Regions from separate parts of the Variovorax sp. RO1 genome, predicted to be linked through region 2. Evidence: predicted binding sites of a transcription regulator. Region 2 holds the regulator's gene; each other region holds the start of a gene.

Evidence for each region. Region 2 encodes sigma-54, which starts transcription at its own class of promoters, with help from an activator protein. Its sites were predicted from a motif close to TGGCANGNAANCTGCTTT; they were not measured.
Region 1: CY658_RS22905 (transglutaminase family protein) is a predicted target of sigma-54. The motif match lies at 1,988-2,005, and genes of this name have one in related genera.
Region 3: CY658_RS04890 (pilin) is a predicted target of sigma-54. The motif match lies at 1,893-1,910, and genes of this name have one in related genera.

The regions. Positions count from the first base shown of each region.
Region 1 is NZ_PKMT01000004.1:530,016-534,380, reverse strand. Features, by position in the region: gene CY658_RS22910 (DNA internalization-related competence protein ComEC/Rec2) at 1-1,957, opposite strand, end outside; gene CY658_RS22905 (transglutaminase family protein) at 2,079-4,365, shown strand, end outside.
Region 2 is NZ_PKMT01000001.1:51,785-56,149, forward strand. Features, by position in the region: gene lptA (lipopolysaccharide transport periplasmic protein LptA) at 1-453, shown strand, start outside; gene lptB (LPS export ABC transporter ATP-binding protein) at 450-1,247, shown strand; gene rpoN (RNA polymerase factor sigma-54) at 1,402-2,994, shown strand; gene CY658_RS00245 (phospholipase D family protein) at 3,005-4,365, shown strand, end outside.
Region 3 is NZ_PKMT01000001.1:1,020,796-1,025,160, reverse strand. Features, by position in the region: gene CY658_RS32685 (hypothetical protein) at 1-58, shown strand, start outside; gene CY658_RS04900 (hypothetical protein) at 174-443, opposite strand; gene CY658_RS04895 (S24 family peptidase) at 522-1,280, shown strand; gene CY658_RS04890 (pilin) at 1,336-1,836, opposite strand; gene CY658_RS04885 (helix-turn-helix domain-containing protein) at 2,055-2,627, opposite strand; gene CY658_RS04880 (hypothetical protein) at 2,678-3,010, shown strand; gene CY658_RS04875 (nucleoside 2-deoxyribosyltransferase) at 2,991-3,515, opposite strand; gene CY658_RS32680 (hypothetical protein) at 3,706-3,849, shown strand; gene CY658_RS04870 (hypothetical protein) at 3,849-4,181, shown strand; gene CY658_RS04865 (hypothetical protein) at 4,178-4,365, shown strand, end outside.

The DNA of each region.
Region 1 (4,365 bases), on a different contig from region 2:
GCCCGGCCTCGATGGAACTCAGCAGCGCGGCCTGCGGCTGCGTGGCGAGCACGGCGGGCGCACCGCCCGTGTGATCGATGTCGCGGTGGCTCAGCAGCAGCGTGTCGAGCCGTTCGCCGCGGGCGCGCAGCAGGGGCACGAGCACGCGGTGACCCGCGTCGCTGTCGAGCCCGTAGCGCGGCCCGGTGTCGTACAGCAGGCTGTGCGTGGCGGTGCGCACGAGGACCGCGTTGCCCTGCCCGATGTCGGCGGCGAGCAGGTCGAACTCGCCCACGGCGGGCCGCACCGGCTGCCACAGCAGCACCGGCAACAACAGCGGCAGGCCGAGGGTGCGCATCGACCACGGCAGGCGCATCGCCAGCAGCACGCCACCCGCCACGCCGCCCGCAGCCAGCCACGGCGGCGGTGCGGCCATCGACAGCGTGGCGAACGGCAAGCCCGCGAACGCTTGCAGCAACAGGGCGAACAGCTTCACGGCGCCGGCCGCCACGTCCCACAGCGGCGGCACCGCCACGCCGAGCATCGCCAGTGGCGTGATCACCAGCGTCACCCACGGGATCGCGATCGCATTGGCCACGAGCCCGACCGCGGACACCTGCTGGAACAGCAGAAGGCTCAGCGGCGCGAGCGCCAGCGTGATGGTCCATTGCTCGCGGAAGAAGCGGCGCAGCCGCGTGAGCGCCCCCACCCTGCCCTCGCCCGGCACGGCCGTTGCCGAGGCGAACAGCACCGCCACCGCCACGAAGCTGAGCCAGAAGCCGGCCTGCAGCAGCGCCCATGGGTCGGCGGCCACCACGACCGCTGCCGTCAGCAGCCAGACATACGGCCACGGCCAGCGCCTGCCGGTCAGGCGCAGCAGCGCCACGGCCGCGAGCATCCAGACCGTGCGCTGCGAGGGCACACCCCATCCACTGAAGAGCGCATAGAGCGCGGCCAGCAGCACACCACCCGCGAGGGCAGCTTGCTGCGCGGGCAGCCACAGCATGAGCCGGCTGCTGCGTCGCCAGAGCGCGCCCACGACATGCGCCGCGAACCATGCGAACAGCGTGATGTGCAGGCCCGAGATCGACATCAGGTGCGCCACGCCGGTGGCACGGAACACATCCCAGTCGGCGCGGTCGATGGCGCCTTGGTCGCCCGTGACCAGCGCGGCGATCACGCCGGCCTGCCGCCGGTCGTCCACGCGCGCGAAGACGTCATCGCGCACGGCCTCACGTGCCCGCTCGATCGGGTGTAGCCACGTGGTGCCCAGCAGTCGCGGCGCGAGGTCGCGTGCCCCGGCCCGCACATGGCCCTGGGCATGCACGCCCTGCTCCCACGCCCACAGCTCGCTGTCGAAGCCGTGCGGATTGAGGTTGCCGTGCGGCGCGCGCAGGCGCACGGTCAGTTGCCAGCGCTGACCGGCGTGCACCTCGCCCACGCTGCGCGCCGTGGACGCACGCCGCTCGGCGGGTTGCTCCCACACGCCGCTGTGTTCGCCGTACCAGGCGAGCGCGATGCGTGAGGGCACCTTCGGCGGCGCAGCGCCGCGCGAAGCCTCGGCCCATTGCGCGGCCTCCACATCGAAACGGAAGCGCGTTCCGATCTCGCTGTGCTGCGGCATCTGAGAGACCACGCCCGTGAGCCGCAGGTCGCGCCCTTCGAGCTGCGGACTCAGCGCCCCATCCGCATAGGCCGTCGCACGCCATCCGGCCAGACCCGCACCGGCCATCGCGCCGCAGGCCAGCGACAGCACCAGCACGATCAGCCGACGCCCGCGCCACCGCCACAGCAGCCATCCGCCGCCGAGCCCCACGAGCAGCAACGCAACGTAAACGCCGGCCTCCCACAGCTGCGGCTGGCGCAGCTGCAAGGCCGCGCCGAGCAGCGTGCCGCCGAGCGCAACGAAGGCCCCCGACCCACCCGCCACCACGCCGGACGCACGCCGCGACCGACCTCCAGACACCTCTGAAACCATGATGCAAACCCTCCCCCAATCCACGCTCGATGGCGCGTTAATTGCTTGGCAACTGGGCTAGTATGCGTCTCACCAGAGACATCTTTTCGATGCAACCTCGCTGCACTGCACGCCCCTACGCATGTCCATTCACGCCGCACTCCACCACGTCACCCACTACACATACGACCGCCTGGTGCAGTTGGGCCCGCAAGTCGTGCGACTGCGCCCCGCGCCCCATTGCCGCAGCAATGTGATCTCGTATTCGCTGCGGGTCGAACCGGCTGAGCACTTCGTCAACTGGATGCAAGACCCGTTCGCCAACTACCAGGCGCGGCTCGTGTTTCCCGAGAAAACGCGCGAGTTCAAGGTCACGGTCGACCTCGTGGTCGAGATGGCGGTCTACAACCCCTTCGACTTCTTTCTCGAGCCGCAGGCCGAGAACTTCCCGTTCAAGTACACGGCCTCGCAAGCCGAAGAGCTGGCGCCCTACCTCGTGGCCGACCCGGTCACGCCGCTGCTGGAGGCCTACCTCGACAAGGTCGATCGCAAGGAGCAGCGCACCATCGACTTCCTGGTTGGCATCAACCAGCAGGTGCAGCAGGACGTCAACTACCTCATCCGCATGGAGCCCGGCGTGCAGACGCCGGAAGAAACGCTCACCAACGGCAGCGGCTCGTGCCGCGACTCGGGCTGGCTGCTGGTGCAGCTGCTGCGCCACATGGGCCTGGCCGCGCGTTTCGTCTCGGGCTACCTGATCCAGCTCACGCCCGACGTGAAGGCGCTCGACGGCCCGAGCGGCACCACGGTCGACTTCACCGACCTGCACGCCTGGTGCGAGGTGTTCCTGCCGGGCGCCGGCTGGATCGGCCTCGACGCCACCTCGGGCCTCATGGCCGGTGAAGGCCACATTCCGCTGGCCTGCACGCCCTCGCCGTCGAGCGCCGCGCCCATCGAGGGCGGCGTCGACGAATCCGAGGTCGAGTTCAGCCACGAGATGAAGGTCACGCGCATCTACGAATCGCCACGCGTCACCAAGCCCTACACCGAAGAACAATGGGCCGAGGTGCTCGCGCTCGGCGACGCCGTCGATGCGCGCCTCGTGGCTGGCGACGTGCGCCTCACGATGGGCGGTGAGCCCACCTACGTGGCCACCAGCGACCGCGACGCGCCCGAATGGAACACCGACGCGCTCGGCCCCACCAAGCGCGGCTACGCCACCGAGCTCGTGCACAAGCTGCGCGCAGAGTACGGCCAGGGCGGCTTCCTGCATTTCGGCCAGGGCAAGTGGTACCCGGGCGAGCAGCTGCCGCGCTGGGCGCTGTCGATCTTCTGGCGCGCCGACGGCCAGACGCTGTGGCACGACCCCGAGCTGTTCGCCGACGAGCGCGTGCCCACGCACTACACAAGCGAAGACGCGCGCCGCTTCACCACCGTGCTGGCGCACAAGCTGGGCCTCACCGAGCGCTACATGCAGCCCGGCTACGAAGACACCTACTACTACCTCTGGCGTGAGCGTCGCCTGCCGGTGAACGTCGACCCCTTCGACTCCAAGCTCGACGACGAACTTGAACGCGTGCGCCTGCGCCGCGTCTTCACGCAGAAGCTCGACGCCGTCATCGGCTACATGCTGCCCATCGAACCCGGCAACGCGAACATCGACACGCCCGCGCTCGCCGGCCCCGGCTGGAAGACCGGCCCCTGGTTCCTGCGCGACGACCGCCTGTTCCTGATCCCGGGCGACTCGCCCATGGGCTACCGCCTGCCGCTCGACTCGCAGCCGTGGGCCAGCAAGGGCGACTACCCCTACCTCATCGAGCGCGACCCGACCGCGCCGCGCGGCGCCTTGCCGAGCGCGTCCGACTACCGCGCGCGCTACGCCACCGCCACGACGGCGGCCGGTGCCGAACTGGGCGACGTGCCCTACACCTTCGGCACGCCGCCCGTGGTGGCCGCGTCGCTGCGCATGCAGAGCCCCGGCGATGCGGCGAAGGGCGATGCGGCAGCAGTAGCAGCCGCTGATGCCGCCAGTGCCTCCGCCACACCCGCCACGCGCCAGCCACTGCGCGGCGAATCCGCCCACTGGGTCACGCGCACCGCGCTGTGCGTCGAGGTGCGCGACCCGCGCCGTGCCAACGGCCCCGCGGCCGAGAAGAAAGGCAGCGCCTCGGGCGTGCTCTACGTCTTCATGCCGCCGCTCGCGCGCCTGGAGGACTACCTCGACCTCGTCGCCGCCATCGAAGCCACCGCGAAACAGCTCGGCGTGCGCATCGTGATGGAGGGCTATCCGCCGCCGCGCGACCCGCGCCTGAAGATGCTGGCCGTGACGCCCGACCCGGGCGTGATCGAAGTCAACATCCACCCGGCCCACAACTGGAAGGAACTCGTCGACCACACCGAGTTTCTCTACAACGCCGCGTTCGAAACCC
Region 2 (4,365 bases):
GGCGTGGTCACGGCGGCGCCCGGCAAGCTGGCCTATTACAAGCAGAAGCGCAACGCCGGCGACGAGTGGATCGAGGGCGAGTCGGAAGTCATCGAGTACGACAGCCGCGCCGACAACGTCAAGTTCATCCGCCGCGCCGTCATGCGCCGGCTGGTGGGCGCCACGGCCAACGACGAGAGCAGCGGCGCGCTGATCGTCTACGACCAGAGCAACGACACCTACACCGTCAACGGCTCCCTCGTGCCGCCGAACGCCGGCGTCTCGGGGGGCAGCGGTGGCCGCGTGAAGGCCATTCTCACGCCGAAGGCCGCCGCGGCCCCGGCGGCGGGCGGCTCCGCACCGGCAGCCGGCGGCAAGAAGCCCGCCGCTCCGGCACCCACCCCCGCGCCCGGCGCCGGGCTGCGCCCGAGCACCACGCTGGGCGGCAGCACCGAAGGGGAAGGGCGCAAGTGATCGAAACCGCAGGAACCCAGACGACCGCCGACGGCGTCCCCGGCAGCCGCCTCGTGGCGCGCGGCCTCAAGAAGAGCTACGGCAGCCGCACGGTCGTCAAAGACGTCTCGCTCGATGTGCAGAAGGGCGAAGTCGTCGGACTGCTCGGCCCCAACGGCGCGGGCAAGACCACCTCGTTCTACATGATCGTGGGGCTGGTGCGTGCCGATGCCGGCGAGATCACCATCGACGGCGAGCCCATCGCCCACATGCCCATTCACCGCCGCGCGCGCATGGGCCTGAGCTACCTGCCGCAGGAAGCGTCGATCTTCCGCAAGCTCACGGTCGAGGAAAACGTGCGTGCCGTGCTCGAGCTGCAGCGCGAGCCCGACGCCAACGGCCGCATGGTGCCGTTGTCGAAGCAGGCCACCGAAGAGCGACTGGCCGACCTGCTGTCCGACCTGCGCGTCGACCACCTGCGCGATTCGCCCGCGCTCGCACTGTCGGGCGGCGAGCGCCGCCGCGTCGAAATCGCGCGTGCGCTGGCCACGCAGCCGCGCTTCATCCTGCTGGACGAGCCCTTTGCCGGCATCGACCCGATCGCGGTGATCGAGATCCAGCGGATCATCAGTTTCCTGAAAGAGCGCGGCATCGGCGTGCTCATCACCGACCACAACGTGCGTGAAACGCTGGGCATCTGCGATCACGCGTTCATCATCAGCGACGGGCACGTGCTGGCACAAGGCACACCCTCGGAGATCGTCGACAACGCCGAGGTACGCAGGGTGTACCTGGGCGAGCACTTCCGGATGTGACCGTGCGGCGAGGGTCAAGGATCAACGTGGCCACCGTCCGCGCGGAACTTCCTCGCGGGGGGCGCCGCGCACGGCCGCCCGAAGCGGTCGGCCCGCCCCCGGTAGGGGGTTGGCGTAGCGCGAAGCGCGCAGCCTGGGGGGGAGCCATCTTTTCATGAAGCAAGGGCTGTCCCTTCGCGTCTCGCAGCATCTGGCGCTCACGCCGCAGCTGCAGCAGTCCATTCGCCTGCTCCAACTCTCCACGCTCGAACTGAGCCAGGAGGTGGAGCAGATGCTGGACGAGAACCCGTTCCTCGAACGCACCGCGGAAGAAGCGGCGCGCGAAGAGTTCGGGCTCGATGCTGTCGACACGCCCGTGCCACGCGACGATGGCGGTGACACCGGCGAGGGCGATTTCGCGCCGTCCGCCCCCAGTGCCTCCACCGCTTCCAGCGAAGCGACCACGTCCACACCGGAATCCGACGGCCCTGCCGCCGAGATCACCGAGCGCGAGCCCGACTGGGAAGGCGACGGTACCGTCGAGATGGCGCCCGACGACAGCGAGTGGGGCAGCGATGCGCCCGCGCGCCAGAACAACCTCGGCGACGACGAGCGTGCCGACGCCACCGAACTCGCGCGCAGCCAGGAGTCGCTGCAATCGTTCCTGCACCGCCAGGCGCTGACCCTGCGGCTCAACGAAAACGACTGCGCCGCGCTGCGCTTTCTGATCGAATCGCTCAACGACGACGGCTACCTCGAAGACTCGCTGCCCGCGCTGGCCTCGGGCCTGGCAGGCGACGACAACGACCAGTTCGACGACCTCGTGCACCACTTCCAGGTGGCGCTCGGCCTGCTGCAGAGCCTGGAGCCCGTCGGTGTCGGCGCGCGCGACCTCGGCGAATGCCTGAGCATCCAGCTGAAGGCGCTCGCGAACGAAGACGAGACCGAGGCCGAAGCGCTCGTGCGCAAGACCGCCATCGCGATCTGCAAGCAGCCGATGGAGCTGCTCGCGCGGCGCGACTTCAAGCGCCTGGCCACGCTCACGCGCACGAACGAAGAGCTGGTGCGCTCGGCGCTGCAGATCATTGCGCGCCTGGAGCCCAAGCCGGGCCGCCGTTTTGTCGACGTCGAACGCAACATCGTCGTGCCCGACGTGATCGTCACCAAGACGGGCCGCGGCACCAACATCAAGTTCCGCGTCATGCTGAACCCCGAGGTCATGCCGCGCCTGCGCGTGCACGACATCTACGCCGGCGCGCTCAAGGCGCACAAGGGCGAGGGCAGCCAGGCGCTGTCGCAGCGGCTGCAGGAGGCGCGCTGGTTCATCAAGAACATCCAGCAGCGCTTCGACACCATCCTGCGCGTGAGCAACGCCATCGTCGAACGGCAGAAGAGCTACTTCGTGCACGGCGAACTCGCGATGCGCCCGCTGGTGCTGCGCGAGATTGCAGACGAGCTGGGCCTGCACGAATCGACCATCTCGCGCGTGACCACCGCCAAGTACATGTCGACGCCCTTCGGCACCGTCGAGCTCAAGTACTTCTTCGGTTCGGCGCTAGGCACCGAGACCGGCGGCAACGCGTCGAGCACTGCGGTGCGCGCGCTCATCAAGCAGTTCGTGAGTTCCGAGAGCATCAAGAAGCCGCTGTCCGACAGCCAGATTTCCGAGATGCTGAAGGAGCAGGGCATCGAGTGCGCGCGCCGCACCGTGGCCAAGTACCGCGAAGCCCTGCGCATCGCGCCGGCCAACCTGCGCAAGGCCCTGTAGAAAGCTCACGATGACCCATCGCCTGCTGTCGCGCTGTGGGCATTGGGTTGTCGTCATCGCAACTGCGTTGCTGTTCACCGGCTGCGCCACGCTGCCCGACGAAGCACCGCGCGCACCCACCAAGGCCATCGCCGTCTCGGCCGACACTGCGCTCGGCAAGATCGCGCTGGCCTCGCAGCCCGACCCCGACCTCAGCGGCTTTCGCCTGATGCCCGGCGGCGACTTCGCCTTCGACACGCGCCTGCAGCTCGCGCGCCGCGCGCAGCGCACGCTCGACGTGCAGTACTACCAGATCGAGAACGACGAGACCGGCCGCTACCTGCTGCGCACCCTGCGGGATGCGGCCCAGCGCGGCGTGCGCGTGCGCCTGTTGATGGACGACCTGTACACGTCCGGCGAAGACGAACTCCTGCTGGGGCTGGCCGCCACGCCGAACGTGGAGCTGCGCCTGTTCAATCCGTTTCCGGCCGGGCGCGGCAGCCTGCTCAGGCGCTTCACCGCGTCGCTGTTCGACTTCAGCCGCGTCAACCGCCGCATGCACAACAAGCTCTTCATCGCCGACGGCGCGATGGCGGTGGCGGGCGGGCGCAACATCGGCAACCAGTACTTCCGGCGCACCTCGGGCCAGAACTTCATCGATCTCGACACCTTCGTCACGGGTGCATTGATCCCGCGCCTGGGCGTGCTGTTCGACCAGTACTGGAACAGCCCGCACGTGCGCCCGATCGGCTCGGTCGTGCGCACCGACCTGCCGCGCGAAGAGCTGCAGCGCCGCTTCGATGCCGCCACCGGCCCCGACACCACGCCGCCGCCGCCCAAGCCCGCGCCCAACGACCTGCTGGGCTACAGCCCCGTGGCCGACGACCTCGACGCCGGCAAGCTCGGCCTGATCTGGACCACCGCCGAGGCGTACGCCGATTCGCCCGACCGCGTGATCGGCAAGACCGCGTCGTACGGCGGCGTGCCGCTGCTCGACGTCGACAGCGTGCGCTACAACGTGGTCGAGCAGATGCGCCGCGCGCGCAGCGAGGTGACGCTGGTCTCGCCCTACCTGATCCCGGGCGTGTCGGGGCTGGAGGTGATGCGCGAGATCCGCGGGCGCAATGTGAAGATCAGCGTGGTCACCAACTCGCTCGCCGCCACCGACGAGCCGCTGGTCCACACGGCCTACCGCCGCTACCGCGCCGACATGCTCGCGCTGGGCGCCGAGCTGCACGAGCTGAGTTCCGCGCGCACGCGGCGCAGCGTGCGGCTGGGTCTGTTCGGTACGTCGGTGGGCCGGCTGCACGCCAAGTCGGCGGTGATCGACCAGCGCATCCTGTTCGTCGGCTCGATGAATTTCGATCCGCGCTCCGAGGTCCACAACACCGA
Region 3 (4,365 bases), 970 kb from region 2:
GATCCACTGGCTCGCGTTCGAAGCCAAGCGCAGTGCGCAACTGGGCGATGAGGGTTGAGGGCTGATGCATGTCAGACCTCTTTCGCAAGCAGCGCGAGAGCGGCGCCGGACAGCGCGATCGCGCCGATGAGCACGAACGGAATCTGGAGCCAGATGGGCATGGAGGCCATGGCTTAGGCGCCCTCGCCGATGGGGGCCTTGGGCTCGGCAGATGCCTTGGCGCGGATCTTTCGAGCGAGCGCCCAGTTCACTTTGCTGTTCAGCTTCTCGATGGGGATGCCCGTCGCTGCGGAGACGTACGGCGCCTGATCTGCTGAAACGATTCCAGCCTTCAGCCAGTACTCAACGTGTTGTCTCAGAACCCCGTTCCCCACAGCCTCCGCCAATTTGGCGGGACTGCCTTTCATCGTGACCGCGAGCTCGATACCGGTCGGCTGCTGCATAAAACACCTCAAGAGCAAAGTAGTTTGCAGTTTATCTCGCAAACTTCTTTGCAGTCAAGAGGATGCAAAATCCTTTGCATGAAAACGCTCGCTCAGCAGGTCATCGAATACCTCTCTTGGAAAAGCGATGAGGCGAGCGAACCGTTTACGGTCGCCGACCTGGCCGCCGCCGTCTCCACAGTTCAAAGCGGCGCGGGCATCGAAGCGGACAGCCTCTGCAAGCGGCAGGACATTGAGAATCTTCTGAAGAAGGACATTCGGACGCCCAGGTACATCGCCGCGCTGGCGGCGGCCATGGGAACGAATGTCGAGACGCTCAAGGCCGGGGCGTTCGTGCCTGGAGCCGCGCCATCCACGTTCGTCGTGACGACGGAGCCTGCGGACGATCCGAAGGACTACCTGATCGCTCAGTACGACGCCGCCGGCGCGATGGGGAACGGCGGCCTGGTGCTCGAGGAGCAACCCCCCGGTCTGATCAAGAGTTGGCGTGTGGACCCGGAATGGCTCCGGCTCAACGTGCAGCACCACACGGGGCGCGCGAACCTGTGCATCGTGACGGGCTTCGGCCCCTCAATGAAGCCGAAGTACAACCCCGGCGACCCGCTGTTGCTCGACAGGGGCGTCACGGACGTGGAAAGCGGCGGCGATGGCGTCTACTTCTTCCGCGTCGGCAACCACGGCTTCATCAAGCAGCTGCAGCGCATCCCCACGGAGAACGGCCTGGTGCTGCGCGCCAAGTCCTTCAACCCAGACTACGACGCCTTCGAGATCACCCAGAAGATGGACTTCGCCGTGTTCGGCAAGGTGCTGACGGTCTGGCGCAGCGAGCAGGTCTGAGCAGCAGACGTGAAAAAGCCGCCCGAAGGCGGCTTCGTGAGCCCCGGTTACGGGGTTAGAGCTTTGGGCGGAACTTCGCGGCCAGAGTGGTCGTCGCGCCGGTTTCGACGGACCAGACAGCGCTGCCCGCACCGAAAGAACCATTCAGAACCAGAACCTTGCCAGCCAGATCTGGCGGAATGTTGGCTGCTGCAGCCTTGTAGGTAATGGTGATCGTGCCAGTTTGCGGGTTTGCGCCTGCAACGCTGGTGCCTGCTGCGGCCACGCTTGCGACGACATTGCCGTTGATCGCGGTTGCGACAGGCAATCCGAGGACGTCGTCGGCAGCGGCCGCGTTCGTGACGGCCGAAATGTCGCCGCGGGCAGCAGCTTCAGACAGCGCGGTCTTGGCGGCGGTGGCGAGGCCCATGCCTTCTGATGCCTTGGCGCGGACGGTGTAGTCCTGATACGCCGGCAGAGCGACGGCCGCCAGGATGCCGATGATCGCGACCACGATCATCAATTCGATGAGGGTAAAGCCGGCTTGAGCGCGGCGAGCGAGAGTGCGATGGTTCATGAAAGTCCTCGGTTGGGTTGATTCACCAGGAGATTCCCTCCTGGAGCGCTTACCTATCCGCAGGAGGTGTGCCAAGCGCGCGGCATGAGGAATTGAGAACTTAGGAATTGCTTTTGTGGGTGAAAACCCCAAAAACCGATGCAACTCCGCCAATCAAATGAGACAAATTGTGTTTTGCGTGAACAAATTTGTCAGAAACGCGCAGCCGTTGTGACGCATCACGTCAGCACCTGGTCGCCGATCTCGAAGAGCAGATAGGCCCGCATTCCAGCTTCCAGCATCGTTCGCCCCCAAGCTGCCCTTGAGCTCTCCGCGCAACGGGCAATCCAGCCCGGCTGCTGCTTCACTTCACCATCGAAAGTCGCCCCTGATGCCGCGGGGCACAAGTGCATGCCCATGCTCTCCATGATCGGATTGGCATGGGAAGGGTCGGTGCTGTATGCGGGGACTGGCATCTGCCCTTCGCCTGGCACATACACAACCGGGCCGTCTTCCAGCATCTCGGCTGGCATGCCTCGCGTGCGAGCCACCCAGTAGTCGAGTTGCCGCCCAGACAAATCGGCGACTCTCGGTAGTTCGCCGGTAGATTCGGGTGGAAGAAGGTCGCCGACCAACTGATCGATGCTCACTCGAAAGAAGCGCGCGAGCTGCAGCAACTCGGACGCCCCTGGCTCGCCCTGCCCTGCCTCCCATCGCATCAAGGTGCGCGATGAAATGCCGATGGCTTCGCCGAGCTCGATCTGAGAAAGCAGTCGGTCAGTGCGCAGTTTTTTTAAGTTCGGTAGGGCCATCCGAGAAGGATAACGCTCGAGGTTCGCGATCGAACTGCTAGCCTTCGAACATGAGAATCAGAGTCGCCTCTTCTGCGCTTGCGGTCGTGCTGTTCTGTGCGCTCAACGCAGGGTGCGATCAGCTCAACCACGAAGAGCCAGATTTCGGCGCGTCCGTTGTGGCTCGATACATCCAGGCAGCCCGAGTGAAATGTGATGCTGCGGAGGCGCCCGAACTATGGGAATGCGCAGAGCTCGGTCGCGAGAAGAAGGAGGCTTGGCTGGCGGCTCGCTCAGCACTGGATTCCTACGAAGTGTTCAAGAGTGGCTGCTATCCCGCAGCAGGCATGACCAAGTGCGAGGCCATGATCGAGAAGGCTCTGATCAAGCCGACTCGCCAGTGACGCGCGGCCGCGTGCCCAGCCTGGTTGATAGCGCGATGAGTGCTTCCTCGGCAGAGTCCTCGAAATCCACAGAGCAGGCCAGCATGAGATTGAGCCTGAGGCCGAAGTCCTCGATGGCCATCCCGCCCATGTCGCGCAGCACGCCCGCCACATCGGGCTCAGTTGGCAACTGTCGCCGGACCTTGCGCAGGTAGTCGCCCTTCCCCACTCCGTACGCCACCACGGGCAAGCCCAGCATCACGGCTGCGCCGACCTCGAAGACCGTCCCAGAGTCCGGCTCAGTGCCTCGGAACGGCCTGAGGTTAGCCACGACGCCGTCGGCACGCCGCAGCAGCGCCAGGTTCGTGTCGTAGATGGCTTGCGCTGTCTGTGCGCCGGCAGCCGTGCCATCGATCGGCACCAGCGCTTCGAGGCCGAACGCCTCGGCAACGCGCGCGAGCCTCTGGAGGTGCTCGACTGCATCGGGGCGAAACACATCAGGGCCGGCAAGGTAGACGCTTGGCATGGCGGCGAGTATGCCGACAAGGCCTGCGCGATCTAGCGGCACTTTTGCACACTTCGCGGTTACTGACCGCGCGGTCATAAATCAGCGGCCGTGCGAGCAAACTATTTTGCATTAACCCCTTGCCTTGCCGGCAAACTTGTTTGCATAATTCACCCAACGCAGCACCCCGCTGCCTCTTGGAGTGAAGAACATGGACTCTCTGCTGCACATTGACTTGCAGCTCTTCCAGGAAGAGTGCGAAGTCACGATCACCGAGCATCCGGACCGCGAGGCTGCGAAGGCCTTCGTTGCGGAATGCCTGGCTGGCGACGAACTGTCGCTCGAGGTGTTGTGATGCTCGCGCCGAACTTCTCCGACGTGGCCGTGCGCCCGTTCCCAAAGGTTCGTTTGTCCGTCGTCGGCGGTGCCGCTGCCAAGCAGAACCTGCTGAACGACTTCGAGCACGACGAGCAGATGCGTGTCTATCGCACCAAGCTGGCGACCACCACGCGCACCGAGTGGGGCTATCGGATGGCCGACCGTTCCGAGGATCACATCCACGGAGCACGGCACTTCGCGACGCTGCAGCAGATGCAGATCGAGCTGGACCCCGATGGTGCGATCTGGCGCGAGTACATGCCCGATGGCTTCGACGTTCCGCAGCCGCGCGTCGGAGGTGCAGCGTGAGCGCGCGTCGATTCGCCGAGGCTGAAGTCGCAGCCCGCTTCCCACAGGACGTGGCCCAGCACGAGATGACCATCCTGCGCGATGACGGCGTGGATCGGCACCTCCGATTCAAGCGCCCCGGTAGCAGCATCTACTGGTTCGACGTGATCACCTGGGGTGGCCGGCTGTACATCGGCGGCGACTG